Regions from separate parts of the Streptomyces sp. NPDC014734 genome, predicted to be linked through region 2. Evidence: riboswitches for the same ligand, from Rfam matches in the RefSeq annotation. Region 2 holds a riboswitch; each other region holds the start of a gene.
The links. Region 2 has a riboswitch for cobalamin ahead of ACF1CT_RS02475 (ribonucleoside-diphosphate reductase subunit alpha). Riboswitches for the same ligand answer to the same signal wherever they lie in the genome.

Region 1 (9,515 bases), on a different contig from region 2:
TACGACCGCGCCGGCACGTCCGTACCGCGTCGGCACCTACAGGGGCGCCTGCGACGAGCCCGACTCCGCCGCCGGGCTGACCAGTCCGCACTGGTAGGCGATGACGACGAGCTGGGCCCGGTCGCGGGCCGCCAGCTTCGTCATGGCGCGGTTGACGTGGGTCTTGGCGGTCAGCGGACTGACGAACAGCCGTTCCGCGATCTCCTCGTTCGACAGCCCGAGTGCCGCCAGCCCGACCACGTCGCGCTCGCGCGGCGTCAGGCACCCCAGCCGCTCGTGCACGCCCGCCGGGCAGGGGTCCGGCTGTGCGAGGAAACGCCCGATCAGCGACCGCGTCGCCGAGGGCGACAGCAGGGCCTCCCCGGACGCGACGGTGCGTACGGCGTCGAGGAGTTCCTCGGGCCGGGCCCCCTTTCCGAGGAAGCCGCTCGCACCGGCACGCAGGGCCTCGGCGACGTGCTCGTCGTCCTCGAAGGTCGTCAGGACGAGCACCTTCACCCCGGCGAGGTCCGCGGACTCGCTGATGTGCCGCGTGGCGTCGAGGCCGTCCATCTCCGGCATGCGGATGTCCATCAGGACCACGTCGGGGCGCTCCGCGCGCGCCAGCTCCAGCGCCTCCTGCCCGTTGGAGGCCTCCCCCACCGTCTCCATGTCGTCCGTGGAGTCGAACAGCATCCTGAAGGTGCCCCGCAGCAGGGCCTGGTCATCGGCAAGCAGTACGCGAATCGTCATGCCCGTCTCTCCTCGGTGGTTCGCCCATGGCCTGACCGGGACGCAGGGGCAGGTGGGCCGTCACGGTGAAGCCGCCCTCCGGGCGCGCTCCCGCGTACAGCCGGCCGCCGACCGTGGAGGCCCTCTCGCGCATCCCGATCAGCCCGTGCCCGGTCCCCGGACGGGTGTGGTTCCCGCCGGTGCGTCCGTCGTCCTCGACGGTGATCGTCAGCCGCTCGGGGCGGTAGTGCAGGAACAGCCGGGCGTGGTCGGCCCCGGCGTGCTTGTGCACGTTGGTCAGGGCCTCCTGCACGATGCGGTACGCGGCCAGATCGACCGCCGGGGCCAGCGGTTCCGCGGTGCCCCGCCGGGTATGGCTCACGGTCAGACCGGCGCGTTCGAACGACGCCAGGAGCGCCGGTACGCGCGCGAGGCCCGGCATGGGATCGCGTGGCGCCACCGGGTCGCCGGACTGTCGCAGCAGGCCCACGGTCACCCGTAGTTCGTCGAGCGCCGACCGGCTGGTGTCCCGGATGTCCTCCAGTGCGGCGAGGATCCGCTCCGGCCGCCGTTCCACCAGGTGGACGGCCACCCCGGCCTGAGCGTTGATCAGGGCGATGTGGTGCGCGACGATGTCGTGCAGCTCGCGTGCGATCCGCACCCGCTCGGCCGCCACCCGCTGTTGCGCCTCCTGCTCGCGCGTCCGCTCCGCGTGCTCCGCCCGTTCCTCCACGGCGGCGACGTAGGCGCGGCGCGAGCGCACCCCGTCCCCCACGGCCGCCGGCAGGGCGGTCCACGCCAGCATCGCCGCGTTGTCGGGAGCCAGCCAGGAGCGGGGATCGCAGATCACCGCCGCTCCCACCAGAACGGCGGCCGAAAGCGAAGCCGCGGTCCAGGTGGCACGCCGGTCGGTGAGCACGGCGACGGTGTAGACCGACACCAGGACCGGGCTGATCACCAGCGGACTCTCGCGGAACCCGAACACCTGGAACACCACTCCGCAGCCGACCGCGACGACCAGTACGCCGATCGGGTGACGGCGACGCCACAGCAGCGCGGCACAGCCCACTGCCGCCAGTACCACTGCGGACCAGCGCAGGGAGAAGTAGTGCTCGTGCGGCACGACCGAGGCGGCAACGATGGACAGCACGAACAGTGCCACCACGCCCAGCGCGTCCAGCACGCCGTTGCGGCCCCGGTCCCGCCGCCTCCATCCGCTGATCACCGCCATGCCACCACCGTAGGGTGGACGGCCGCGCCGGGCATCGTGTGGCGTCCCGCGGTCAGACGCCCTTGGCGGGAGGGACCCGGCCCCTGTGGGGGGAGAGTTCGGCCGTGAGCCAGCGGAAGACCTGCGGCACCTGACGCTCCCAGAGTCCCGTGGTGTGCGGCCCGCTCACTCCGGCCACCACCACGTGTGTCGGGAGCACCGCCGCGCGCCGGAGCGCGAGGCCGTCGCGGTAGCCGTCGTCGCGGGAGCCCGAGAGGTAGAGCGAGACGCGTGGCGGGGTGGTGGCGTGGCGCAGGATCCACAGCGGGTTGTTGACCCTCCGCAGATGCGGGGTCCGGGCCGTGAGGGAGGCCCGTTCGGCGGCCGGGTCGTTGTAGCCGGAGAGGCCGACCGCGGCCCGGTACCGGTCCGGGTGGGCGAGTGCCATCTTCACGGCGCAGTGCGCGCCCGCCGAGTACCCCGCCACCGCCCAGCCGCTCGCGCGGCTCTGCGCGCGGAAGGTGTCGGTCACCATCTGCCGGACGTCCACGCTGAGCCAGGACTCGGCGTCGACGACGCCCGGCACGTTGGCGCACCCGGTGTCCTTGCCCGCCAGCAGGTTGGTCCGCGGCTCCACGAGGATGAACGGGGCGATCCTCCCGCTCCGCATTCCGGCCTCCAGCTGCGACTGCACCCGCAGGCTGACGAACCACGCCTTCGCCGATCCGGGAAAACCGCCGAGGAGCTCGACCACGGGGAACTTCCGGTGCCGGAAGGACGGCCGGTCGTACTGCGGCGGGAGCCATACGTACACCTCGCCGCGCACGCCCGACACCGGGCCGCGCAACTGGGTCACGCGGACGCCCCGGCCCATCCGGGCGTCGTGCGTCGGGCCGAAGTGCTGGACGGTCCTCGGCTGGTCCGCCAGCCGCTTGTCGGTGCCGAGTCCGTCGCTCCCCAGGTCCGGGGCGGCGACGACGTGGTGTCCGGTGCCGAGCAGGTCGGCCCAGCTGTCGTAGAGGCCGTTGGCGTTGTTGACCATCACGAAGACGCTCAGCACGGCCGCCGCCTGCGCGAGGACGACCATCACCAGGCGCGCCGCACCGCGCACGACGGCGGGTCCGCCCACCCGGCCCCAGAGCAACAGCGGAAGCAGCACGGTGACCAGGGCCAGGGCGACCGTGGCCAGGAAGAAGGGTGTCCCCGTCAGGCTCATCACGCCAGGGAGGATGCCGCACACGCCGCAAAGGTTTACCCGCTTTTCCGCCTCTTTACGTCGGATGTGAGACAGCCGGGAACCCCGTGTTGACGCCGGGGCCGTCCGGATGCCCGTTCGCCGTCTCACCGGCGGTGCGATCCGGTGCGCCGGCTCGCACCGCGAAGGGCGCGGAGACGGATCCGGCCGCCGGGGTGCGATCACTCACACCGGCCGCCTTTGTGCCGCAACCTCAAGGAAACGTAATATCGGCAGGTCATCGCCGCGACGGACCACAGGAAGCCGGTGCAAATCCGGCACGGTCCCGCCACTGTGACCGGGGAGTGCACCCCTTCGGCATGCCACCGCGCGCGGCGCGGGAGGGCGGGAGGAACGTCGATCCGGGAGTCAGGACACTGCCCTGTCGCGGGCCCGTTGTGAGGGAGCGCGGACTCCCCAGGAGGCTCTACGTGTATTTCGGCATTCCCCGCCGCCCCGTCTGCCCGCCCGCCCGCCGTCGTGCGCTGCGCGCCGCCGCCGCGGCTGCCGCCCTGTCCACCGTCCTGCTCGCCGCGGGCTGCGGGGCGGGCGAGGACTCCCCCGAGGACCGGAAGGCCGCCGCGCGGGCGACGGCCCGGGGTTTCCCGGTCACCGTCGACAACTGCGGTGTGAAGACGACGTACGACAAGCCGCCCGCACGCGTCGTCACCATCCACCAGCACCCGGCGGAGCTGATGCTCGCCCTGGGGCTCAAGGACCGCATGGTCGGCACCGCGTTCCCCGACTCCGCCGTCCTGCCCGAGCTGAGGAAGGACTTCGAGGCGATCCCCGAGCTGGCACGCAAGGAGCCGTCGTTCGAGTCGATCCTGGACGCGGAGCCGGACTTCGTCTACGGCGGCTACGGCAGCGCGTTCGCCGAGAACGAGGGCCGTTCCCGCAAGGCGTTCGCCGACGCGGGCATCGACACCTACCTCAACCGCGAGTACTGCGCCAAGAACAAGCCCGTGACGATGCGGGACACCTACGAGGAGATCCGTACCGTCGGCAGCGTCTTCGGCATACCGGACCGCGCCGACAAGCTGGTGACCGAACTCCGCGGACGCGTCGACAAGGCCGCCACCGCCGTCAAGAACGCCCCCGCGGTGCCCGTCTTCGTGTACGACAGCGGCGACAAGACGGCGTTCACCGCGGGCGGCAAGGGCCTGGGCAGCGAGCTGATCCGCCTGGCCGGCGGCAGGAACGTCTTCGGGGACCTGGACGACGTCTTCGGGGACGTCTCCTGGGAGCAGGTGGTGGCCCGCAAGCCCGAGGTCATCGCCATCTACGACTACGCGGGATCCGGCACCGTCGAGCAGAAGAAGAAGTTCCTCCTCTCGCAGCCGGCGCTCGCCGACGTCCCGGCCGTGAGGAACGAACGGTTCGTGGTGCTGCCGCTGACCGACACGCTGGTCGGCATCCGGTCGGCCTACGCGGTCGACGGCCTGGCCCGCGGGCTGCACCCCGAGCGTTTCCGGTGACGCGGACATCCGTGGAGGACGGCCCGGCCGCGGCCGCGGCCGAATCGCGCACGCGTCGCGGAACCCGGTCGGGTCGGGCCGCCCTCGCCGTCACGCTGTCCGTCCTCGCGGTGCTCCTGCTGCTCTCCGTCACGGCCGGGCTGGCCATCGGCTCGGTGCACGTGCCGCCCGGTGACGTGTGGGGCATCATCACGCACGCGCTGGGCGTCGACCGCTCGGAGCCGACCTGGTCGCGCGCCCGGGAGACGATCGTCCTGACCGTGCGGGCGCCGCGGGTGCTGCTCGGCGCCGTGACCGGGGCCGGGCTGGCCGTGGTGGGTACCGCCATGCAGGCCCTGATCCGTAACCCGCTCGCCGAGCCGTACCTGCTGGGGGTGTCCTCCGGCGCGTCCCTCGGCGCGGTCTCGGTGATCGTCCTCGGGGTGGGTGCGGCGGGGCCGGCATCGCTGTCGGCCGCCGCGTTCGTCGGCGCGCTGGGCTCGCTGCTGGTGGTCTACGCGACCGCCCGCACCGGTGGACGGATCACCTCGGTACGGCTCGTGCTGTCCGGTGTGGCGATCGCCGCGATGCTCACCGCGGTGACGGATCTGCTGTTGCTGACCGCCGGCCGGGGCCACGAGGCGCGTGCCGTCCTCGCCTGGACGCTCGGCGGCCTCGGCGGCGTGGACTGGGGCACGCTGTGGTTGCCCAGCGCGGCCCTGCTGGTCGGCATCGCCGTCCTCCTGGTGCAGTCGCGGAACCTGAACCTGCTGCTGGCGGGCGAGGAGGCCGCCACGACGATGGGGCTCGACGTGGCCCGTTTCCGGGCCCGCATGTTCATCCTGCTGTCCCTCGTCACGGGAATCCTGGTCGCGGCGGCCGGGCCGATCGGTTTCGTCGGGCTGATGCTGCCGCACATCGTGCGTCTCTTCGTCGGCGGCGATCACCGTCGTGTGCTGCCCACGGCCGCACTGGCCGGAGCCGTCTTCCTGATCTGGGCCGACATCGCCGCCCGCACAGTCGCCGCGCCGATGGAGATCCCGGTCGGAGTGCTGACGGCGCTGTGCGGCGGGCCCTTCTTCCTCTGGCTCATGCGCCGTGACGCCCGACGACACGCCGATGGAGCAGTGGCATGAACGCAACCGAACTCGCCGTCGACGGCGTCACGCTGACCGCGGGCGCGCACCGCCTCGTCCGCGATGTCTCGCTGCACGCAGGGCCCGGCGAGGTGATCGGACTGGTCGGCCCCAACGGCAGCGGCAAGTCCAGCCTCCTGCGGGCCGTCTACCGCGTCCTGCGGCCCGACACCGGCCAGGTGCGGGTCGACGGCGCGGACGCCTGGTCGCTGCCCGTGCGCACACTGGCGCGGACGCTCGCCGCGGTGGTGCAGGAGTCGGCCGCCGGTTTCGACCTCTCCGTACGGGAGGTCGTGGCCATGGGACGCACCCCGCACAAGAGCCTGTTCACCGGTGACACGGCCGAGGACGCCCGTCTGATCGAATCGGCGCTGGCAGCCGTGGACGCGACGGCGCTGGCCGACCGCCCCTTCGACCGGCTCTCCGGCGGCGAGCGCCAGCGTGTGCTCATCGCCCGCGCCCTCGCACAGCAGCCCGCCCTGCTCGTTCTCGACGAACCGACCAACCACCTGGACATACGTCATCAGCTCGACGTCCTCGGCGTCCTGCGCGAGCTCCCCGCCACCGTCCTGGTCGCGCTCCACGACCTGAATCTGGCCGCGTACTACTGCGATCGCCTCTACGTCCTGCGCGACGGCGAGGTCACCGCGTCGGGACCGCCCGCCGAAGTGCTCACCGCGCAGTTGCTCCAGGAGGTGTACGGAGTGACCGGGGAAGTCGTCATTCATCCCCGTACCGGGGCCCCTCATGTGACCTTTCTCCCCTGAGGGCCGTCCCGTACTCCGTGGTGGACCGGCGCGCGGCGTCAGATGTGGTGCCTCGCACGAGGAGGAGCGTCCGCATACTGGGTGTATGCGGACGTTCCGACGACGCGGTGGGGCGCCGCAGCGGTCGTCGTGCGCGCGCCGGGGATTTCGGGACGGCCCTCAAGGGCTGTCCCGAATGCCGAACATCTCACACGGGGAAGAGAGGCCGTGGGGATTCACCGCGAGTCGGCCCGGGTAACCATCACGATCCGATTTCAGGCATTCCAGGCCAACGGCACCGACTGTTCAGGGGATTCCCCGCCGCACGGTGTGCTACGGCTCTTCGCGGTGTACAACTGGGATGTCCAACATCACCATCGGATCAACCACGACCTGTCTTCTGCCGTTCACCGATCGGAATTTGACCGTCTGTCATCATGCATAGGATTCCTCGTGAACGCCGAACCCGGGAAGTTTGTCGGTCCGTCCCCTTACGCCCGGCCGGGTCCAAAAAGGCTGCATGGCCGATGCGTTCGCAGTATTTCCTGACCTGTTCCGGTTGTCCGGGGACACCCCGCGGCCGGCCGAGAGTATGGGGCACATTCCGTGAAGGTTCGTACGAGGCGGTCGAGCACCCTGGTGGCCGGGGGAATGGCGGCGGTGCTGCTGGCCGGTTGCGGCTCCCAGGATCAGATCTGGCCGTCCGAGTCGAAGGCGAGAGTGGTCGTCGGGATGTCCGACGGCATCGTCGCGACCGATCCGGCATCCGGCTACGACCCGGGGTCCTGGCTGCTGTTCAACAACGTCTTCCAGTCCCTGCTGAGCTTCCCGCCCGGTTCCTCCACACCCGTGCCGGAAGCCGCCGAGGAGTGCAACTTCTCGAACGGCAGCAGGACGTACACCTGCACGCTGCGTGACGGGCTGAAGTTCAGCAACGGCAACTCCCTCACGTCTGCCGACGTCAAGTACTCCTTCGACCGGACGATCGAGATCGACGACCCCGCGGGTCCGGCGCCGATGCTCTCCACCCTGAAGTCGATCGACACACCGGACGACAAGACCGTCGTCTTCCACCTCAAGGTGCCGGACGCGACCTTCCCCAGCAAGATCGCATCGGGTGCCGGTTCCATCGTGGACCGTCGGGTCTACCCGAAGAACGCCCTGCTGGAGGACGGCAGGACGGTCGGCTCCGGCCCCTACAAGCTGGACTCCATCGACAAGTCGAAGGCGGTCTTCTCGGTCTACTCCGACTACCACGGAACCGCCGAGGTACAGAACTCCGGAGTGACGCTGCAACTCTTCCGCGGCGACCAGCAGGAACTCCAGTCGGCCCTGGAGAAGGGCGACGTCGACATCGCCTACCGCGGCCTCACCGCCAAGGCGATAGCGGCCCTCGACACCTCGTCCGCCACGAAGAAGGACGGCCTGGAAGTGGTCCAGGGCAACAGCGCGGAAGTCCAGCACATGGTCTTCAACGTGCACGACCCCGTGATCGGCGAGATCGCCGTGCGCAAGGCCATCGCCCATCTCGTCGACCGCTACGCGCTGGTCAGCGAGGTCTACCAGTCCACGGCGACTCCGCTCTACTCGATCGTCCCGGTCGGCATCACCGGACACGGCACCTCCTTCTTCGACGTGTACGGCGATGCCCCCCAGCCGAAACAGGCGAAGGCCGAGCTGCGGGACGCCGGTATCACCGAAAAGGTGAAGCTCACTCTCTGGTCCACCCCGAGCCGATACGGTCCGGCCACCGACGACGAATTGCGGACCATCGCGGATCAACTGAACCGAAGCGGGCTCTTCGACGCGCAGATGAAGTCCGTCCCGTTCGACCAATACGAAAAGGGCATCGCCGAGGGCAAGTACGGCGTCTACGTCAAGGGCTGGGTTCCGGACTATCCCGACCCCGACAATTTCACCCAGCCGTTCTTCGGCGAGAACAACGTCCTGTCGAACAATTACGAGAACAGTGAGATAAGCGACCGGATCATCCCGCGGACGGCCGCGATGGCCGATCGCGCGAACACCCGACAGGACTTCATCGCGCTGCAGGACATCGTGGCGCGGCAGTTGCCGCTCCTGCCGCTCTGGCAGGGCAAGCAGTACGCGGTCGCCCACGAGAAGGTGCGGGGCCTGCAGAACTGCCTTGACACGTCGACGGTCTTCCGGTTCTGGGAACTCGGCATCGCGTCGTGACCGGCCCCCGCCCCGCGGCGGTGCGCGGAGCCCCGTCGAGTGCGGGGCGCACGCGCCACCGCGGGGCGGCGCGTGCGTCCCACCGGGTCAGCAGCCTCCGGCGGCGAACGCCTCCTCGTCCGAACGTCCTTCGCCGGGCCGGAAGTTCAGGACGAAGCGGGCGCGTTCCCCGTTGATGCGGCGCCGCACGTACAGCACCGCCTCCCCGTCGGGGGTGCAGCTCACCCCCTCGCGGACGAGCAGGGGACTTCCCGTCGGCACGCCCAGCCGGTCGGCATCGCCGATATCGGCACCGACCGCGCTGAAGGCGCGCCAGTCGTACTCCAGGACGATGCCCGTGGCCTCGGCCAGCACCCGGACCGCGTTGTCCACCTCTCCCGGTACGGACAGCTCCCGGGGCACGAGCGCGGAATCCATCCAGTAGCTGCTGACGCCCCACGGCTCCGCACCGATGAAGACGACGGTCTCCACACGCGACAGTCCGGCGAGCGGACGGTGGAGATGACGCGCCGCCTCGGCATCGGCCGCCGAGTCGGACGCCGGCGCGACGGCGATGACGCGCTCCCCGCCCCGGCCGGCCCCGCCGCGGGCCGTCGCGCCGGTGTGGGGCAGCGCCATGGTCACGCTGCCCGTGTCGAGCCGCTGGCTGCGCGGGTTGACGGTGATCGAGACGCGCGTGACCGGAGGACGCACGAACGTCCCCACACCCCGGCGGATCTCGATGGATGCGGCGCGCTCCAGCTCCGCCATCGCCTGACGAATCGTCAGGCGATTGACGCCGAACTCGGCGCACAGTTCGGCCTCGCTGGGCAGCCGGGAGCCCGC
Region 2 (9,515 bases):
TCCTCGCGACGCGGGCGCGCAGCGCGTCCCAGCGCTCCGGCCAGTTCAGCTCGGCGTCGTAGTGGTCCGGGTGCAGCACCCCGCGCGCGGCACGCGTCTGCTCCCAGGCGGGCAGCGGACCCGACCGCTCGGCGAGATCGCAGGACGCCTCGTACGCGGCCAGCATGATCCGCTCGGCGATCCGTGTGGACAGCGCGCGGGCCGCGGGGGAGTCGAACGGCAGCCGCAGCTGGAAGAAGACGTCCTGGAGGCCCATCGCACCCAGGCCCACCGGGCGCCACTTGGCGTTGGAACGCCCGGCCTGCTCGGTCGGGTAGAAGTTGATGTCGACGACCCGGTCCAGGAAGGTCACGGCGGTGCGGACGGTGGCGTCCAGCCGCTCCCAGTCGATGTCGCCGTCGGCCACGAACGCGCCGAGGTTGACCGATCCCAGGTTGCAGACGGCCGTCTCGCCGTCGTCGGTGACTTCGAGGATCTCGGTGCACAGGTTCGACGAGTGGACGACGCGGCCCGGCTCGGCGGTCTGGTTGGCGGTCCGGTTGGCGGCGTCCTTGAACGTCATCCAGCCCTGGCCGGTCTGCGCGAGGGTGCGCATCATCCGGCCGTACAGCTCACGGGCCGGCATCGTCTTGCGGGCCAGGCCCTTCGCCTCGGCGGCCCGGTACGCGGCGTCGAACGCGTCGCCCCACAGGTCGACGAGCTCGGGCACGTCGGAGGGGGAGAACAGCGACCAGTCGCCGTCCGCGTCGACCCGGCGCATGAACTCGTCGGGGATCCAGTGCGCCAGGTTGAGGTTGTGCGTGCGCCGCTGGTCCTCGCCCGTGTTGTCGCGCAGCTCCAGGAACTCCTCGATGTCCGCGTGCCAGGTCTCCAGGTAGACCGCGGCGGCACCCTTGCGGCGACCGCCCTGGTTGACGGCGGCGACGGACGCGTCGAGCGTCTTCAGGAACGGCACGATGCCGTTGGAGTGTCCGTTGGTGCCGCGGATCAGCGAGCCGCGGGCCCGGATGCGGGAGTACGGCAGGCCGATGCCGCCCGCGTGCTTCGAGAGCCGCGCCACCTGGTGGTAGCGGTCGTAGATCGAGTCGAGCTCGTCGAGCGGGGAGTCCAGCAGGTAGCAGGAGGACATCTGCGGGTGCCGGGTGCCGGAGTTGAACAGGGTCGGCGAGGACGGCAGGTAGTCGAGCCGGCTCATCAGCCGGTACAGCGCCGCGACGTCGTCCACGGCCTGCGGCGAGTCGTCCTCGGCGAGCCCGGACGCCACCCGCAGCATGAAGTGCTGCGGGGTCTCGATGACCTGGCGGGTGTGCGGGTGGCGCAGCAGGTAGCGACTGTGCAGGGTCCGCAGGCCGAAGTAGCCGAACCTGTCGTCGGCGCCGTCGACGAGGGCGCGTTCGACGAGGGCGTCCAGGGTCGCCGTGTGGGCCGCGACGAACGCGGCGGTGCGGTCGGCGATCAGGCCCTCGCGGTGACCGACGGCGACGGAGGCGGAGAAGGAGACAGCGCCCTGGCCCGCCGCCTCGTCCGCGATGGTGCGGGTGAGCAGCCGGGCGGCGAGCCGGGAGTAGGCGGGGTCCTCGGAGATGAGTCCCGCGGCGGCCTCGGTGGCCAGCGACCGCAGCTCGGCCTCGTCCGCCCGGGCGCTGCGGCCCCGCAGCGCGGCGGCGGCCACCCGTCCGGGGTCGGCGTCGGGAAGGTCGACGGTGAGGTCGGTCAGGGTCCGCAGCAGCGCGGTGCCCGGTCCGTCCTGTGCGGTTCCCTCGGACTCGGCCGCTACGGACGCGGCGACTGAGGCCGGATCGGCTGGCGCGATGGTCACGTGGTGCTCTCCCTCGCTCGGCTCGGGGCCAGGGCGGGGGAACGGGGCAGCCGGGCAGCACGGAGCCCTGGGCGGGCGGCACTGCGTACGGCGTCCACCGGCCCATCCGCGAGGCCCGGACGTCTGGCACCCGGATCGGTCGAGCCGGGTGCGCTGTCGGCAGGTCGTCGGACTTCGTCGGGGGTGCGCAAAAGCGCACTGAACACACCGTTGCGGGACAGTTCCGGATTCGCACCGGATTCCCCTGCGACGACAGCGAGGATGAGCATACATGTGGGGGCCGCCCGATGAGGCAGCCCCCAGATGTTGTGTCGGCCTCCGTGTGCCGGGCCCGCAGGAGGCGCCCTGCGGGCCTCGTGCCGGGCGGCGGACGGCCCGCCACCCGCCCCCTTTCGAAGGGGCGGGGACGGGCCGTCCGGGGGCCGGGAAGGGGCGGTCAGCGACCGTCCGGAACTCCCGCGGTGACCGGCGCCGGCTCCGCCCGGACACCCGGGTCGCCCGCGTCGGCCGTGTAGTCGGCCGGTGACGTCTCGTCCGTTCCGGCGGGCGCCTTCACCGTGTTCAGGACGAACGTCAGCACCACCGTCACGATCACGTTCAGCACGAACGCGGTGAGGCCGATGTAACCGATCTCACCGATGCCGGGGATCTTCTCGGAGGAGCCGCCGAAGTGCTTCTGGGTGGGCGACGCCACTCCGTACGCGGCCAGCGTGCCGTACACCATGCCGACCGCCCAGCCCGCGAGCAGTGCCCAGCGGTGGAACCAGCGGGTGAACAGGCCGCCGACGAGGGCGGGCATCGTCTGGAGGATCCAGATCCCGCCGAGCAGCTGGAAGTTGATCGCGACCGTCTTGTCCATGGTGAGGACGAAGGCCAGCGCCCCGACCTTCACCAGCAACGACACAAGCTTGGAGACCTTGGTCTCCTGCTCGGGAGTCGCGTCCGGCTTCAGGAAGTCCTTGTAGATGTTGCGGGTGAAGAGGTTCGCCGCCGCGATCGACATGATCGCCGCGGGCACCAGCGCGCCGATCCCGATGGCGGCGAACGCCACCCCCGCGAACCAGTCGGGGAACATGTTCTCGAAAAGCTGCGGAATGGCCAGCTGCCCGTTGTCCACCTCGATCCCGGCGGCGATCGCCATGAAACCGAGCAGCGCCAGCAGCCCGAGCATCAGCGAGTACAGCGGCAGGATCGTGGTGTTGCGCCGGATCACGTCGCGGCTGCGGCTGGAGAGCGTCGCCGTGATCGAGTGCGGGTACATGAAGAGCGCCAGCGCCGAGCCCAGCGCCAGGGTGGCGTAGCCCCACTGGCTGCCCGCGCCGGGGGCCAGGGCACCGGTCGGCTTCCCTCCCGGCGGCCCGGCGAACTTCTCCTGCGCGGCGGCGAAGATGTCGTGGAAGCCGCCCAGCTTGATCGGGATGTAGATGATCGCCACGGCGATGACCAGGTAGATCAGCCCGTCCTTGACGAACGCGATCAGCGCGGGCGCCCGCAGGCCGGACGAGTAGGTGTACGCGGCGAGCACCGCGAAGGCGATCAGCAGCGGCAGGTCCTTGACGAACCAGTGGGTGTTCTCGCCGCCGCCGACGCCCATCACGTCCAGCACCGCCTGGATGCCGACGAGTTGCAGCGCGATGTACGGCATGGTGGCGAGGATGCCGGTGACGGCGACCGCCAGCGACAGGCCCTTCGAACCGAACCGGCCGCGCACGAAGTCCGAGGTGGTCACGTACCCGTGCCGGTGCGAGACCGACCACAGCCGGGGCAGGAAGGTGAAGATCAGCGGGTACACCAGGATCGTGTACGGCACGGCGAAGAAGCCGGACGCGCCGGCCGCGTAGATCGCCGCGGGGACGGCGACGAAGGTGTACGCCGTGTACAGGTCGCCGCCGAGCAGGAACCAGGTGACCCAGGTGCCGAACGACCGTCCGCCCAGGCCCCATTCGTCGAGACTCGCCTCGTTCTCGGCCTTGCGCCAGCGCGCCGCCAGGAAGCCCATGACCGTGACGGCCAGGAAGAAGAAGACGAAGACGCCGAGCGCGACGCCGTTCACGCCGTCCTTCACGCCGACGCACCCCCCTTGCGGGCGCGCTGGTCACGCCGCCACAGCGTGTGCGCGGTCGCGGTGAGCGCGGTGGAGATCAGTACCCAGAGCATCTGGTACCAGTAGAAGAACGGAACGCCGATGAAGGTGGGGTCCACCTTCGCGTACGAACTCACCCAGAGCATCGCGACGAACGGTGCGACGAGGCACAGGGCGATGACGACCCGTACCGGTGTGATGGTGGGCGGCTTTCCTTCCGGCCCTGCTGACATGCGGCGACTCCGTCCCCTCGCTGATCACCTGCTGTGACGCGCAGGAAATCTAGGGGAGGTTTCCGGTCACCGTCACCCCCGGCCGCGTTGCGGTCCGGAAACGGCCACGCGGGCGGGTACACATATGCGAAATCCGGTCAGGCGTACGGGAGTTCGTTCGTCCCGGACACACGGAACGCCCCCGTGGGGAACAGCGTTCCACGGGGGCGGACGGGGTGCTGGTGCGACGGGGAAGGGGTGGCCGGAATCGATCGGCCGGATGCCCTGCCGGGCCCGGTGGGGCATCCGGCCGATCGATTCCGCGCGGGTGGCGGGGCCGGTGCCCCGTCCGGGCCGGAGATCAGTCGGTCGGCCGCTTCAGGCGCGCCACGAACTTGTACCGGTCGCCGCGGTAGACCGAGCGCACCCATTCCACGGGCTCGCCCCGTCCGTCCAGCGAGTGGCGGGAGAGCATCAGCATCGGCAGGCCCACGTCCGTACCGAGCAGCCCGGCCTCGCGCGGGGTGGCGAGAGAGGTCTCGATGGTCTCCTCGGCCTCGGCCAGCCGCACGTCGTACACCTCGGACAGCGCGGTGTAGAGCGAGGTGTACTTCACCAGCGAACGGCGCAGCGCCGGAAAGCGTTTGGCCGAAAGGTGTGTGGTCTCGATCGCCATGGGCTCGCCGCTGGCGAGCCGCAGCCGCTCGATCCGCAGCACCCGGCCGCCGGACGAGATGTCGAGCAGACCGGCGAGCATGTCGTCGGCCGTGACGTAACCGATGTCCAGTAGCTGGGACGTCGGTTCCAGTCCCTGGGCGCGCATGTCCTCGGTGTACGAGGTGAGCTGGAGCGCCTGCGAGACCTTCGGCTTGGCGACGAAGGTGCCCTTGCCCTGGATGCGTTCCAGCCGGCCCTCGACGACGAGTTCCTGGAGCGCCTGGCGCACGGTCGTGCGCGAGGTGTCGAACTCGGCTGCCAGGGTTCGTTCCGGCGGCACGGGGGTGCCCGGCGGCATGGTGTCCGTCATGTCGAGGAGATGTCGCTTCAGCCGGTAGTACTTCGGGACGCGCGCCGTGCGTGTGGCCGCGCCCGTCTCGTTCTCCGAACTGCCCCCGCCGGCGCCCATGGCCCGCCTTCCCGACTGCTGCGTTGCTGCCGTCACCGGCTCCTCCGTCTGTCGCGGCTCACATGGTGGCACGGTCCGGTCACGGCTCGTCGCCCTCCCTTAGGTGTCGGTCCTATAACGGACGCGAGTGCACTTCTTATACACCCTTGACACCCCTAAAGGTCTAGGCCAAGCTCCCGGTACTGGTCTAAACCATTAAAGACCAGGTCCAGCCCCAGCAGTACTCGTCGAATGTCTTCGCGGTGGGCGGGGTTGCAGCATCCCTGAGGAGGGTTTGGCGTGAAGCGCAAGCTCATCGCGGCGATCGGCGTCGCGGGCATGTTGGTGTCGATCGCGGCGTGTGGTTCCGACGACAAGGCATCGTCGAAGGACCCGAAGGACCGCAAGGACAACCTGACCGTCTGGCTCATGGGCGAGGCCCGGACCACCTGGCCGGAACTGGTCAAGGACGTCAATGCCGAGTTCAACAAGAAGTACCCCAACGTCAAGGTCGATGTCCAGTACCAGCAGTGGGGCGACAAGGTCAAGAAGCTTGACACCGCGCTGGGCGGCGACAAGTTCCCGGACGTTGTCGAACTCGGCAACACCGAGACCATGCAGTACATCCTCAATGGTGCGCTCGGCGAGATCGACGCCAAGAAGTACGAGAACTCCGACACCTGGATCAAGGGCCTCAAGGACACCTGCTCCTACGAGGGCAAGCTCTACTGCGTTCCTTACTACGCCAGCGCCCGCGTCGCCGTCTACAACAAGGACATGCTGAAGGCCGGCACCGGCAGCGACGCCCTCCCGCAGACCGAGGACGAGTTCCTCAAGGGCATGGACAAGGTCGCGGCCGAGCTCGCCAAGAAGGACAAGCGCGCCTCCTCCCTGTACTACCCGGGCCGCTACTGGTACGCCGCGATGTCCTACGTCGCCGCCTACGGTGGCCAGATCGCCAAGTACGACGAGGGCAGCAAGGAGTGGAAGGCCTCCCTCTCCACGCCCGAGGCGCAGCAGGGCCTGACCCACTTCGTCGATCTGGTCAAGAAGTACAACAAGGCCGACCAGACGAAGGACGAGCAGGACCACGCCAACGTCATGGCCAACGAGAAGGCCGCGGTCATCTACGGCCAGGCGTGGGAGGCCGGCAGCGTCACCACGGGCGAGAACGGCAACCCGAAGCTGGAGGGCAAGATCGGCACGGCCGGTATGCCCGGCCCGAACGGCAAGGCGCTCCCGTCCTTCATCGGCGGCTCCGACCTGGCGACCATCTCCAAGTCGAAGAACCAGGACCTCGGCGAGGAGTGGATCTCGCTCTTCACCAACGCGAAGTCCATGGAGGTCCTCGCGGCGAAGAACATCCTTCCGAACAACGAGAAGCAGCTTGAGCCGCTGAAGAGCAAGCCGGAGACGGCCCCCATCGCCAACGCGGTGCCGGACGCCTGGTTCACCCCGATCGCGCCGGGCTGGGCCTCGATCGAGAAGGAGGAGACCCTGGAGAAGATGCTCCTGGAGATCCTCAAGGGCACCTCCGTCGCCGACGCCACCAAGAAGGCCGACGCCGAGATCAACGGTCTGATCAACAAGAAGGCCTGAGCCTTCCGAACTGCCAGGTGGGGGCCCGGCGTTGTGCCGGGTCCCCACTTTTTCAGCTAGAGACTGCTGTGATTTCCGGGGCGTGCCTCGGATCCCGCGATGGAAGGTCAGCCACGTGACTGCCGCTGATACCAAGGCTGCCGGACCACCGGTCCCCGCACCACGTGATCCCCAAGTGTCCACGAGCCCGTCGTCCGGCGAGGCCGGCACCGGACCACGCAAGCAGAAGAGGCGGCGGAAGAAGGGGGAGCTCCTCCCCTATCTCCTGATACTCCCGGCGATCGTGGCGATCGCCGCCGTCTACCTCTACCCGCTCGGCAAGACCGTCGTCATGTCCTTCCAGGACATGGGCCGGCGCGAGCTGTGGACCGGCGATTCCGCGCCATGGGTCGGACTGGACCAGTTCACGAACATCCTCGGCGACTCCGAGTTCTGGTGGGTCACGCTCCGCACGGTCGTCTTCATGGCCGTCTGCGTGACGCTCACGATGGGCATCGGACTGCTGATATCGCTGCTGATGCGCCGCCTGACCAACTGGGTCCGGCTGGCGCTGACGTTCGCCCTGATCGCGGCCTGGTCGATGCCGCTGATGGTCGCCGCCTCGGTCTTCCGTTTCATGGCGGACTCCGACTACGGCCTCATCAACACCCTGATCGCCAAGGTCGTCGGCGAGGACTGGCTCGGCCACAACTGGTACCTCGACCCGATCCAGGGCTTCTCGATCATCACCCTGCTCGTGGTCTGGGGCGCCATCCCCTTCGTCGTCGTCACCCTGTACGCGGCGCTCACCCAGGTCCCCAAGGAACTGGAGGAGGCAGCCTCCCTCGACGGCGCGAGCAGCTACGGCGTCTACAAGTACGTCACCTGGCCGGTCATCAAGCCGGTCTTCACCATGGTGGCCACGCTCTCGGTCATCTGGGACTTCAACGTCTTCGGCCAGATCTGGCTGCTGCGTGGCAACAAGCCCGAGCCGGAGTACGAGACCCTCGGCCTCTACTCCTACTCCAAGGCATTCACGTCCACCTCCTTCAGCCAGGGAACGGCGATCGCCCTGATCACGGTCGTCCTGCTGTCCGGCGTGGCCGTGTACTACCTGCGCCAGCTCATGAAGACGGGAGAGGTCGAATGAGCACCACGACCGACACACAGGTCCTGCGGCCGGACCGCAAGAAGAGCCGACTGGGCTTCGACGTCCTCGGCCTGGGCATCGCGCTCGTCATGATCTTCCCGGTCTACTGGCTGGTGATCAGCGCCCTGCGCCCCAACCGGGAGATCCGGTCCTACGACCAGACCCTGTGGCCCACGTCGATCACCTTCGACAACTTCGCCCGGGCGATCAAGCAGGCCAACTTCGCCACCGCGATCCAGTCCAGCCTGATCGTCTCCATCACCGCCGTGGTCGGCGGCATGATCATCGCCACCCTGGCCGCGCTGGCCATCGGCCGCTTCCGCTTCTTCGGCCGCAAGCCGCTGCTCCTGATCATGATCCTTGTGCAGATGCTGCCGCCGACGGCGATGCTCATCCCGATCTACGCGCAGCTCAACGCCATGGGCGGGATCGACGAGTACTGGGGCCTGATCGTCGTCTACCTGGTCTCCACCCTGCCGTTCGCGACCATCATGATCCGCGGCTTCGTGGTGAACATCCCGGTGGAGCTGGAGGAGTCCGCCATGGTGGACGGCTGCACCCGCTTCGGCGCCTTCCGCCGCGTGATCTTCCCGCTGCTCGCCCCCGGGCTCGCCGCCGCGTCGATCTTCGCGCTGGTCAACGCCTGGAACGAGTACCTCTTCGCGTACATCCTGATCAACGACAACTCCAAGTACACGCTCAACGTGTGGCTCATGACGTTCACCACCGAGCGGGGTACCGACTTCGGCGCGCTCATGGCGGCGTCGACGATGATCGCGCTTCCGGTGGTCGTGTTCTTCATGTTCATCCAGAAGAAGATGGCCACGGGTCTCACCTCGGGCGCCGTGAAGGGATAACGCAGCCTCATGACCACCCTGATATCCACCACGGACACCCTCACCCGCGACGCGCTCGCCGTCCTGCAGCCCGGGTTCACCGGCACCACCGCCCCGGACTGGGTGCTGCGCCGGGTCGACGAGGGACTCGCCTCCGTCGCGCTGTTCGGCCGCAACATCCGTACGGCCGAGCAGGTCACCGCGCTTACCGCCCAGCTCAGGGCCGAGCGTGACGACCTCCTCGTGGCCATCGACGAGGAGGGTGGTGACGTCACCCGGCTGGAGGTCCGCACCGGCTCCTCCTTCCCCGGCAACCTCGCGCTCGGGTACGTCGACGACGTGGAGCTGACCCGCGGGGTCGCCCGGGAACTGGGCCGCCGGCTCGCCGAGTGCGGCGTCAACCTCAACTGGGCGCCGTCCGCCGACGTCAACTCCAACCCGGACAACCCGATCATCGGCGTACGTGCCTTCGGCGCCGACACCGGGCTGGTGGCCCGGCACACCGCCGCGTACATCGAGGGAATGCAGAGCTCCGGGGTCGCCGCCTGCACCAAGCACTTCCCCGGGCACGGCGACACCGCGATCGACTCGCACCACGCGATGCCGCGCATCGACGTGGACCTGGAGACCCTGCACGCCCGCGAGCTCGTGCCGTTCCGGGCGGCCGTCGCGGCGGGCTCCAAGTGCGTGATGAGCGCGCACATCCTGCTGCCCGCGCTCGACCCGGAGCGC
Region 3 (9,515 bases), on a different contig from region 2:
CCCATCCGCCCCGGGAGCTCGCGGACGTGGTCGGTGTGGTCGGGCAGGACCCGCTCGACGGCTTCGTCACCGACACCGTCGAGGAAGAACTCGCCTACACGATGGAGCAGTTGGCCATCGCTCCGACGGTCATGCGCAAGCGCGTCGAAGAGACCCTCGATCTGCTGGGTCTGGCCGACCTCCGCCACCGCGCCCTGCACGAACTCTCCGGCGGCCAGCAACAGCGCGTGGCCATCGGCTCCGTCCTCACCGCGCACCCCCGTGTCCTCGTTCTCGACGAGCCCACCTCCGCCCTGGACCCGACCGCCGCGGACGAGGTCCTCGCCGCCGTGACCCGCCTCGTCCACGACCTCGGCGTCACCGTCCTGATGGCCGAGCACCGCCTCGAACGCGTCGTCCAGTACGCCGACCGCGTGGTCCACCTCCCGGGCGGCGGGCGCGTCGTGCACGGGCCCCCCGCCGAGATCCTCAGGTCGTCCTCCATCGCCCCGCCGATCGTCGAACTCGCGCGCGCCGCGGACTGGCACCCGTTGCCGCTGTCCGTCCGCGACGCCCGCCGTGCCGCCGCCCCGCTCCGTCGCGCGCTGGCCGGTGTCACGCCCGCACCGGTACGTCCCGTTCCGGCGGCGGGGACGGTGCTTCTGGACGCGCACGGCATCACCGTCAGCTATCACGGCGTCCCCGCCGTCCGCGAGGCCGACCTCGGCCTGCGCGGTGGCGAGATCACGGCGCTCATGGGGCGCAACGGTTCGGGAAAGTCCTCCCTGCTGTGGGCGTTGCAGGGATCCGGCCCGCGCGGGGCCGGGCGCGTGCGCGTCACCGGCGAGGGAGCGCCGCGCGATCCGCGCACCCTGCCCGCGGCGGCGGCGCGGCGGCTCGTCGGGCTCGTTCCGCAGACCCCGTGCGACCTGCTCTACCTGGAGAGCGTCGAGCAGGAACTGCGGCAGGCCGACAGCGAGTCGGCCGACGGGAGCGAGAGTCCCGGGGCGCGCGAGATCCTCGACCGCCTCGCCCCGGGCATCGACGACGCGACCCACCCCCGTGACCTGTCCGAAGGGCAGAAGCTGGCCCTCGTCCTCGCGATCCAGCTCACCGCGACGCCTCGGGTCCTGCTCCTCGACGAACCGACACGCGGGCTCGACTACCGGGCCAAGGCGGAGCTCACGGAGATCGTCTTCGCCCTCGCCGCGGAAGGCCGCACCGTCGTCATCTCCACGCACGACGTCGAGTTCGTGGCACGGACGGCCGACCGGGTCGTCGTCATGGCCGAGGGCGACATCGTCGCGGACGGCCCCACCCGCGAAGTCATCGTCGCCTCACCGGTGTTCGCACCGCAGACCGCCAAGATCCTGGCACCGCTGCCCTTCCTCACCGTCGACCAGGCGACCTCGGCACTCGACGCGCACGACACCGCGTCCGGCGACGGCGAGGACCGGTCATGAGCGCCGGTGGCGCGACGGCCATCCGGATCGGCCCACGGGCCTCGCTGGTCATCGCCCTGGCCGCCCTCGTCGGAGTGGTGGCGTTCTTCTGGCCCTTCGTCGTCGCGCCCGGAACGTTCGGCTCGAACTACACCCCCACGCTCATCTTCGGCGTCCTCCTGGTCCTCGTGCTCTGCGTGGTGCTCTCCGAGATGGCCGAGGGCGGCATCAACTCCAAGGCCCTGGCCATGCTCGGCGTGCTGTCCGCCGTCAACGCGGCACTGCGCCCCCTGGGCGCCGGAACGGCCGGCATCGAAACGGTCTTCTTCGTCCTGGTCCTGGCCGGGCGCGTCTACGGGCCGGGCTTCGGCTTCACCCTCGGCTGCACCTCGCTCTTCACCTCCGCGCTGATCACGGGCGGCGTCGGACCGTGGATGCCGTACCAGATGTTCGGCTGCGCCTTCGTGGGCATGCTCGCCGGATTCCTGCCCCGCGCCACCGGCCGCCGGGAGGTCCTGATGCTCGCCGCCTACGGATCGGTCTCGGGCTACCTCTTCGGGTTCCTGCTGAATCTCTCCTTCTGGCCGTTCTCCCTCGACCCGAACAGCTCCATCGCCTACCTTCCGGGCCTGCCGTTCACGGAGCAGTGGCACCGGTACCTTGCCTTCGACCTCGCCACCTCGCTCGGCTGGGACACCGGGCGCGCGGTCACCAACTTCGTCTGCATCACGCTGGCCGGCCCGGCCGTACTCACCACCTTCCGCCGCGCCGCCCGCCGCGCCCGCTTCCGGGCCCCGGTGCGTTTCGCGCCCTCGCTCCCCAAGGGACCCGGCGGGGAGGACTGACGCCCGTCCCCGGCAGCCGTGTCCCCGGGGCGCGACCGAGGGCCGACCGGCAGGCGGGCCTCCGTCGCGGGCGTGGACGCACCTTGTTCTCCACGGCACTTCGAGTGGCGGGGTGGACTTACTAGGACGTCCAACTATATCTTCGGGGGACTAGGTCCGCGGTGCAGGGAAGCCGGTGTGAATCCGGCACGGTCCCGCCACTGTGACCGGGGAGTGTGCTGCCATCCACACGCCACTGGCGAGGTCTGCCGGGAAGGCGGGCGGTACGCGGAGATCCGGGAGTCAGGATACCGGCCGCGGAATGTTCCGTGTTTTCCACGAGGATGGAGCAGACACGCATGGCACCGGTCCGTACCCCCGACCACGACCCTGGTGATCCGGCGGAGCGCAGGCGACCCGTCGCGCGCTCGTAGACCTCCGGGGCCCCGGCCCCGTAGCTCGCTGTCCCACGGCTGTCCCGGCAGGACACACCTCCGTGTGCCCGGCTGCGGCCCGCCGTGCCATCCCCGGATCTCACCTGACGAGAGCAGGCAACCATGGTCCGTGAACTCACCCATTTCATCGGTGGCAAACACACCACCGGCACGTCCGGCCTCTTCGGCGACGTGTACGACCCCAACACCGGCACCGTCCGGGCCCGCGTGCCGCTCGCCGGCCGCGCCGACACCGAGACGGCGATCGCCGACGCGACCGCCGCGCAGCAGGACTGGGGGCAATGGAACCCGCAGCGGCGTGCCCGCGTCCTGTTGCGTTTCCTCCGGCTGGTGGAGGCGGAACGCGATTCCTTGGCCCGCCTGCTGTCGTCGGAACACGGCAAGACCGTCGCCGACGCGCACGGCGACATCCAACGCGGTCTGGACGTCGTCGAGTTCGCCGCCGGAATTCCCCATCTCCTCAAGGGCGAGTTCACGGACAACGCGGGCACCGGCATCGATGTGCACTCCTTGCGCTCCCCGATCGGTGTGGTCGCCGGAATCACACCGTTCAACTTCCCCGCGATGATTCCGCTGTGGAAGGCGGCACCCGCTCTCGCGTGCGGGAACGCCTTCATCCTCAAACCGTCGGAACGGGACCCGTCCGTACCGCTGCGGCTTGCCGAACTGTTCCTGGAGGCAGGCCTGCCGCCCGGCGTCCTGAACGTCGTCAACGGCGGCAAGGAAGCTGTCGACACCCTCCTGGAGGACCCCAGGGTGGGCGCGCTCGGTTTCGTCGGCTCCACTCCCGTCGCCGCGCACATCTACGCCACCGCCGCCGCGCACGGCAAGCGGGCGCAGTGTTTCGGCGGTGCCAAGAACCACATGATCGTGATGCCGGACGCCGACCTGGACCAGGCCGTCGACGCACTCATCGGCGCCGGATACGGATCGGCCGGAGAGCGCTGCATGGCGATCTCCGTGGCCGTGCCCGTCGGGCAGGAGACGGCCGACCGGCTCGTCGCCGCGCTCGGGGAACGCATCGCCGCGCTCCGGATCGGCCGCTGCGACGACCCGGAGGCCGACTTCGGCCCCCTGGTCAGCCGGGACGCCGTCGACAGGGTCCGCCGGTACGTGGACATCGGTGTCACCGAGGGCGCCGAACTCGTCGTCGACGGACGGGACTTCTCCCTGCCCGGCCACGAGGAGGGCTTCTTCGCGGGAGCGTCCCTCTTCGACCGTGTCACCTCGCGGATGCGGATCTACCGGGAGGAGATCTTCGGTCCCGTCCTGTGCGTGGTGCGTGCCGCCGACTACGAGGAGGCGCTGCGCCTGCCCAGCGAGCACCCCTACGGAAACGGTGTCGCGATCTTCACGAGGGACGGTGACACCGCCCGCGATTTCACCCGCCGGGTGAACACCGGCATGGTCGGCGTCAACGTCCCGATCCCCGTCCCCGTCGCCTACCACACCTTCGGCGGCTGGAAGCAGTCCGGATTCGGCGACCTGAACCAGCACGGCCCGGACGCCATCCGCTTCTACACCCGTACCAAGACCGTCACCTCGCGCTGGCCCTCGGGCGTCAGGGAAGGCGCGAGCTTCACCCTCCCGACCATGGGATGAGCGCCATGACCACCACCCTCACCGAAGACCAACAGGCCCTGGTGGAGACGACCCTCGACTTCGCGCAGGACCACCTGGCCCCGCACGCCCTCCAGTGGGATCAGGACAAGCACTTCCCGCTCGACGTGCTGCGCAAGGCCGCCGGGCTCGGACTCGGCGGTGTCTACGTGCGCGAGGAAGCGGGAGGCAGCGGCCTCGCACGCGCCGACGGAGTCCTCGTCTTCGAGGCCCTCGCCTCCGGCTGCCCCTCCATCGCCGGCTACCTCTCCATCCACAACATGGTCGCCTGGATGATCGACACCTACGGCGACGAGAGCCAGCGGGCACGATGGCTGCCACGCCTGTGCGCCATGGACGACCTGGGAAGCTACTGCCTCACCGAACCGGGCGCGGGATCGGACGCCGGCGCGCTCGGCACCCGCGCGGTGCGGGACGGCGACGACTACGTACTGACCGGAGTGAAGCAGTTCATCTCCGGGGCGGGCGCCTCCCAGCTGTACATCGTCATGGCACGCACCGGCGGAGAGGGGCCCGGCGGCATCTCGGCGTTCGTCGTGGACCGGGACGACCCCGGCCTGTCCTTCGGGCCGAACGAGAAGAAGATGGGCTGGAACGCCCAGCCCACCCGCCAGGTGATCCTGGACGGCGTCCGGTTGCCCGCGGACCGGAGGCTCGGCCGGACGGGCGACGGCTTCCGGATCGCCATGAGCGGCCTGAACGGCGGCCGGCTCGGAATCGCCGCCTGTTCCCTGGGCGGTGCCCGCAGTGCCCTCAGCAAGAGCCTCGCGTACCTCGCCGGCAGGGAGGCGTTCGGCGCCCGGCTCCTCGACGCGCAGGCCCTGCAGTTCCGCCTCGCCGACATGGCGACGGAACTCGCCGCCGCCCGCGCCCTCGTCCACCAGGCGGCCGAGGCCCTGGACCGCGCCGATCCGGGGTCCCCGCAACTGTGCGCGATGGCCAAACGCTTCGCCACCGACACCGGCTACGCCGTCGCCGACCGGGCCCTCCAGCTCCACGGCGGATACGGCTACGTGACCGAGTACGGCATCGAGAAGATCGTCCGTGACCTTCGCGTCCACCAGATCCTGGAAGGAACCAACGAGATCATGCGCGTCATCGTGGCCCGTGGACTGACGGAGGCGTTCCGGTGACCGCCGCCGAGGAACACGTGCTGCTCCGTACCGAGGGGCGCGCGGCCCACCTCACGCTCAACCGGCCGGCGGCGCTCAACGCGCTGACGCACGCCATGGTCCGGCGTATCGACGAGGCGCTGACCGCCTGGGAGAACGATCCGGCCGTGGAGACCGTGATCATCACGGGCGCGGGCGAACGGGGCCTGTGCGCGGGCGGCGACATCCGCTCCATCTACGAGGACGCGCGCGCCGGGGGCACGGCCTCCGCCGGCTTCTGGCGGGACGAATACCGGCTCAACGCCCGTATCGCGCGCTACCCGAAGCCGTACATCGCGGTGATGGACGGGATCGTGATGGGCGGCGGTGTCGGTGTCTCCGCGCACGGCAGCGTCCGCATCGTCACCGAGCGCTCCCGGATCGCGATGCCGGAGACCGGCATCGGCTTCGTCCCCGACGTGGGCGGCACCTATCTGCTGGCCCTCGCACCCGGTGAACTCGGCACCCACCTGGCGCTGACCGGCGCGCGGATCGGCGCGGGCGACGCGCTGCTGTGCGGACTCGCCGACCACTTCGTCCCCTCCGGCGACCTGCCCCGACTGCTGGACGACCTCGCCACGCGCCCGGTCCGGGACGCGCTCCGGCGCTGCGTCCGCCCGGCGCCGCCGGGTGAACTGGCGGGCCGTCGGCCCTGGATCGACGCCTGCTACGGCGCCGACACGGTCGAGGAGATCGTCGCCCGGCTTCGTGGCCATGGACCGGGCGTCGCCGACGCGACGGCGGACACCCTGGTGGCGAAGTCGCCCACCGCGTCGAAAGTCACGCTCGCCGCGCTGCGCCGTGCCCGGCGGCTCGGTCCGCTGGAACGTGTCCTGGAGCAGGAGTACCGGATCTCCACCGCCGCACTCGCCTCGCACGACCTGGCCGAGGGCATCCGGGCCCAGGTCATCGACAAGGACCGCAGTCCCCGCTGGGCACCGGCCGCTCTTGCCGAGGTCACCGACACGGACGTGGCGCGCTACTTCGCCCCGCCCGCCGGGGGCGAACTCCAACTGGCCACAACCACACAGGAGGTGCCGTGGTGAACAGCCGGCGCACGATCGGATTCATCGGCCTCGGGCACATGGGCGGCCCGATGGCCGCGAACCTCGTCGGGGCCGGGCACCGGGTCCTCGGCCACGACCTGATGCCCGAGGTCCTCACCGCGGCGGCCGGGACCGGTGTGGAGGCCGCCGGATCGTCGACGCAGGTCGCGGCAGCGGCGGACGTGGTGATCACGATGCTGCCGGCCGGACGGCACGTCCTCGGCCTCTACCGGGAGGAGGGTCTGCTGGCCGCCGCCCGGCCGGGCACCCTGTTCATCGACTGCTCGACCATCGACGTGGCCGACGCGCGCAGCGCCCACGAGGCGGCGGCCACCGCCGGAATGCGCGCCCTGGACGCCCCGGTCTCCGGGGGAGTCGTCGGCGCCGAGGCAGGCACACTCACCTTCATGGCGGGGGGAGGCGACGCCGAGTTCGCCGAGGCCGACCCGCTCCTGGCGGTCATGGGCGGGAAGACGGTGCACTGCGGCGGGCCGGGTGCCGGGCAGGCCGCGAAGATCTGCAACAACATGATTCTGGGCGTCTCGATGATCGCGGTGAGCGAGGCGTTCGTCCTCGGGGAGAGCCTGGGCCTGTCCCATCAGGCCCTGTTCGACGTGGCCTCCACCGCATCCGGCCAGTGCTGGTCCCTGAACGTCAACTGCCCGGTGCCGGGCCCCGTCCCGGGCAGCCCCGCCAACCGCGGCTATCGTCCCGGTTTCGCCGCACCGCTGATGGCCAAGGACCTGGGACTGGCCGCCGACGCCGCGAGAGCAGGCGGTGTGCACGCCGAACTGGGGCTGAGGGCGGCGGAGTTGTACGCGGCCTATGCCGAGGGATCAGGTGCGGACCACGACTTCTCCGGGATCGTCGGAACGATCAGGGAGCAGTCGGCGCCGCGGACGTCACGGAACGGAGACAGCACATGACCACAACGCGGTACGAGACGATCCGGGTCGAGCGCAAGGGGCGCAGCGCCCTTCTCACGCTCGACCGGCCGGGGGCCCTCAACGCACTCGACCTCAAGCTGATGAACGAGGTCGTCGCCGCGACGGCGGAGCTGGACCGGGACCCCGGCGTCGGCTGCATCGTCCTCACCGGATCGCCGAAGGCGTTCGCGGCCGGGGCCGACATCAAGGAGATGCGCCCCCGGAGCTACATGGACATGTATCTGAGCGACTGGTTCACCGCCTGGGACCGGCTCGGAGCGCTGCGCACGCCGACGGTCGCGGCCGTCTCCGGCTACGCGCTCGGCGGTGGCTGCGAACTGGCGATGCTGTGCGACATCCTGCTCGCGGCCGACACCGCCGTATTCGGCCAGCCGGAGATCAAGCTCGGCGTCATCCCGGGTATCGGTGGATCCCAGCGGCTGACCCGGGCGGTGGGCAAGGCCAAGGCCATGGAGATGTGCCTGACCGGCCGCACCATGGACGCCGCGGAGGCGGAGCGGGCCGGGCTCGTCTCGCGCGTGGTGCCCGCCGACGAGCTCCTCGGCGAGGCGCTCGCCGTCGCCGAAACCGTCGCGGGGATGTCCCTGCCCGTCGCGATGATGGCGAAGGAGGCGGTGTCCCGGGCCTTCGAGACGACCCTCGCGGAAGGCGTCCGCTTCGAACGCCGTCTCTTCCACGCCGTGTTCGCCACCGAGGACCAGAAGGAGGGCATGACCGCCTTCGTCGAGAAGCGCCCGCCCGGATTCACACACTCCTGAGCCGCGCGCCCGATCCGCACGACGGTGAGCGGCAGCCGCCCGGCCGCTCACCTGTCGTGGGCCCCACCGGAGAGGGAACGCGAATACGCCGATCGGGGCCCGACCCCGCACCGCGCCCGCGGCGGCATGCCGTCGTGCACGGCGTCGTTCACGGGCGGACACGGTGGCGGGCATTCGGGCCCGGTCCCACGGCGGTCCTGACGCGGCGGGCGGGGCGGCGCTACCCTGCGGCGGACAATCCTTCACTTGGAGGTACGCATGCGACGATCCGTCGCGCGGAATGTGTCGTTGTCGGCGGTTCTCGCCGCCGTAGTCACGATCGGGGCCGCCGCCCCCTCGTCGTCGTCCGCACCACCCGCCGCGCCGACCCCCAAGTCCCCGGTGGCTGTGGGGTACGGAGGCGCGGTCTCCAGCGTCGACGCGGATGCCACGGCCGCCGGGATCGAAGTGCTCCGCAAGGGCGGCAACGCGGTGGACGCCGCGGTCGCGACCGCGGCCGCACTGGGGGTCACCGAGCCGTACTCGGCAGGCCTCGGCGGTGGCGGCTACTTCGTCACCTACAACGCCAGGACGCACACCGTGGAGACCATCGACGGCCGGGAGACCGCCCCGCGCCGCGCCGACTCCTCGCTCTTCCTGGAGAACGGCAAGCCGATCGCCTTCGACGACGCCGTCACCAGCGGGCTGAGCGTGGGGACCCCCGGCACCCCCGCCACCTGGGACGCCGCGCTCGACGCCTGGGGCAGCAAGTCGCTGCGGGACGTGCTGAAGCCGGCCGTGCGGCTCGCCAGGAACGGCTTCGTCGTCGACAGCACGTTCCGCTCGCAGACCGAGGGCAACCAGGCGCGGTTCGCCGACTTCCCGGCGACCAGAAAGCTCTTCCTGCCGGGCGGTCGTCTGCCGGTGGTGGGCTCCGTCCTCAAGAACCCCGACCTCGCGCGCACCTACGAACTGGTGGGCCGCAAGGGCGTCGACGAGCTGTACCGGGGAGGGCTGGCCGACGACATCGTGCGCGCCGTGCGCACACCACCGGTGGACCCGAGGGCCGAACGAGTGGTGCGGCCCGGCGAGCTCACCACCAAGGACCTGCGGTCGTACCACGTGCTGCGGCAGGCCCCGACCGAGGTGCGCTACCGGGGCCTGGACGTGTACGGCATGGCGCCCTCCTCGTCCGGTGGCACCAGTGTCGGCGAGGCGCTCAACATCCTGGGCCCCACGGATCTCTCGAAGCTGAGCGAGGAGCAGTACCTGCACCGCTACATCGAGGCCAGCCGGATCGCGTTCGCGGACCGG

Region 1: it holds a riboswitch for cobalamin, as region 2 does, so the genes downstream of both, ACF1CT_RS17810 (ABC transporter substrate-binding protein) here and ACF1CT_RS02475 (ribonucleoside-diphosphate reductase subunit alpha) in region 2, are expected to answer to the same signal.
Region 3: it holds a riboswitch for cobalamin, as region 2 does, so the genes downstream of both, ACF1CT_RS33075 (CoA-acylating methylmalonate-semialdehyde dehydrogenase) here and ACF1CT_RS02475 (ribonucleoside-diphosphate reductase subunit alpha) in region 2, are expected to answer to the same signal.

Annotation. Positions count from the first base shown of each region.
Region 1 is NZ_JBIBYN010000010.1:35,512-45,026, forward strand. It holds gene ACF1CT_RS17795 (response regulator) at 37-732, opposite strand; gene ACF1CT_RS17800 (sensor histidine kinase) at 704-1,942, opposite strand; gene ACF1CT_RS17805 (alpha/beta hydrolase) at 1,995-3,137, opposite strand; cobalamin riboswitch at 3,370-3,556, shown strand; gene ACF1CT_RS17810 (ABC transporter substrate-binding protein) at 3,587-4,633, shown strand; gene ACF1CT_RS17815 (FecCD family ABC transporter permease) at 4,645-5,748, shown strand; gene ACF1CT_RS17820 (ABC transporter ATP-binding protein) at 5,745-6,515, shown strand; gene ACF1CT_RS17825 (ABC transporter substrate-binding protein) at 7,101-8,690, shown strand; gene ACF1CT_RS17830 (GntR family transcriptional regulator) at 8,778-9,515, opposite strand, start outside.
Region 2 is NZ_JBIBYN010000001.1:561,337-570,851, reverse strand. It holds gene ACF1CT_RS02475 (ribonucleoside-diphosphate reductase subunit alpha) at 1-1,819, opposite strand, end outside; cobalamin riboswitch at 1,960-2,088, opposite strand; gene mctP (monocarboxylate uptake permease MctP) at 2,256-3,884, opposite strand; gene ACF1CT_RS02465 (DUF3311 domain-containing protein) at 3,881-4,135, opposite strand; gene ACF1CT_RS02460 (GntR family transcriptional regulator) at 4,476-5,240, opposite strand; gene ACF1CT_RS02455 (sugar ABC transporter substrate-binding protein) at 5,520-6,818, shown strand; gene ACF1CT_RS02450 (carbohydrate ABC transporter permease) at 6,934-7,947, shown strand; gene ACF1CT_RS02445 (carbohydrate ABC transporter permease) at 7,944-8,804, shown strand; gene ACF1CT_RS02440 (glycoside hydrolase family 3 protein) at 8,814-9,515, shown strand, end outside.
Region 3 is NZ_JBIBYN010000030.1:27,161-36,675, reverse strand. It holds gene ACF1CT_RS33085 (ABC transporter ATP-binding protein) at 1-1,442, shown strand, start outside; gene ACF1CT_RS33080 (ECF transporter S component) at 1,439-2,266, shown strand; cobalamin riboswitch at 2,402-2,580, shown strand; gene ACF1CT_RS33075 (CoA-acylating methylmalonate-semialdehyde dehydrogenase) at 2,803-4,302, shown strand; gene ACF1CT_RS33070 (acyl-CoA dehydrogenase family protein) at 4,299-5,453, shown strand; gene ACF1CT_RS33065 (enoyl-CoA hydratase/isomerase family protein) at 5,450-6,517, shown strand; gene mmsB (3-hydroxyisobutyrate dehydrogenase) at 6,514-7,443, shown strand; gene ACF1CT_RS33055 (enoyl-CoA hydratase) at 7,440-8,222, shown strand; gene ggt (gamma-glutamyltransferase) at 8,481-9,515, shown strand, end outside.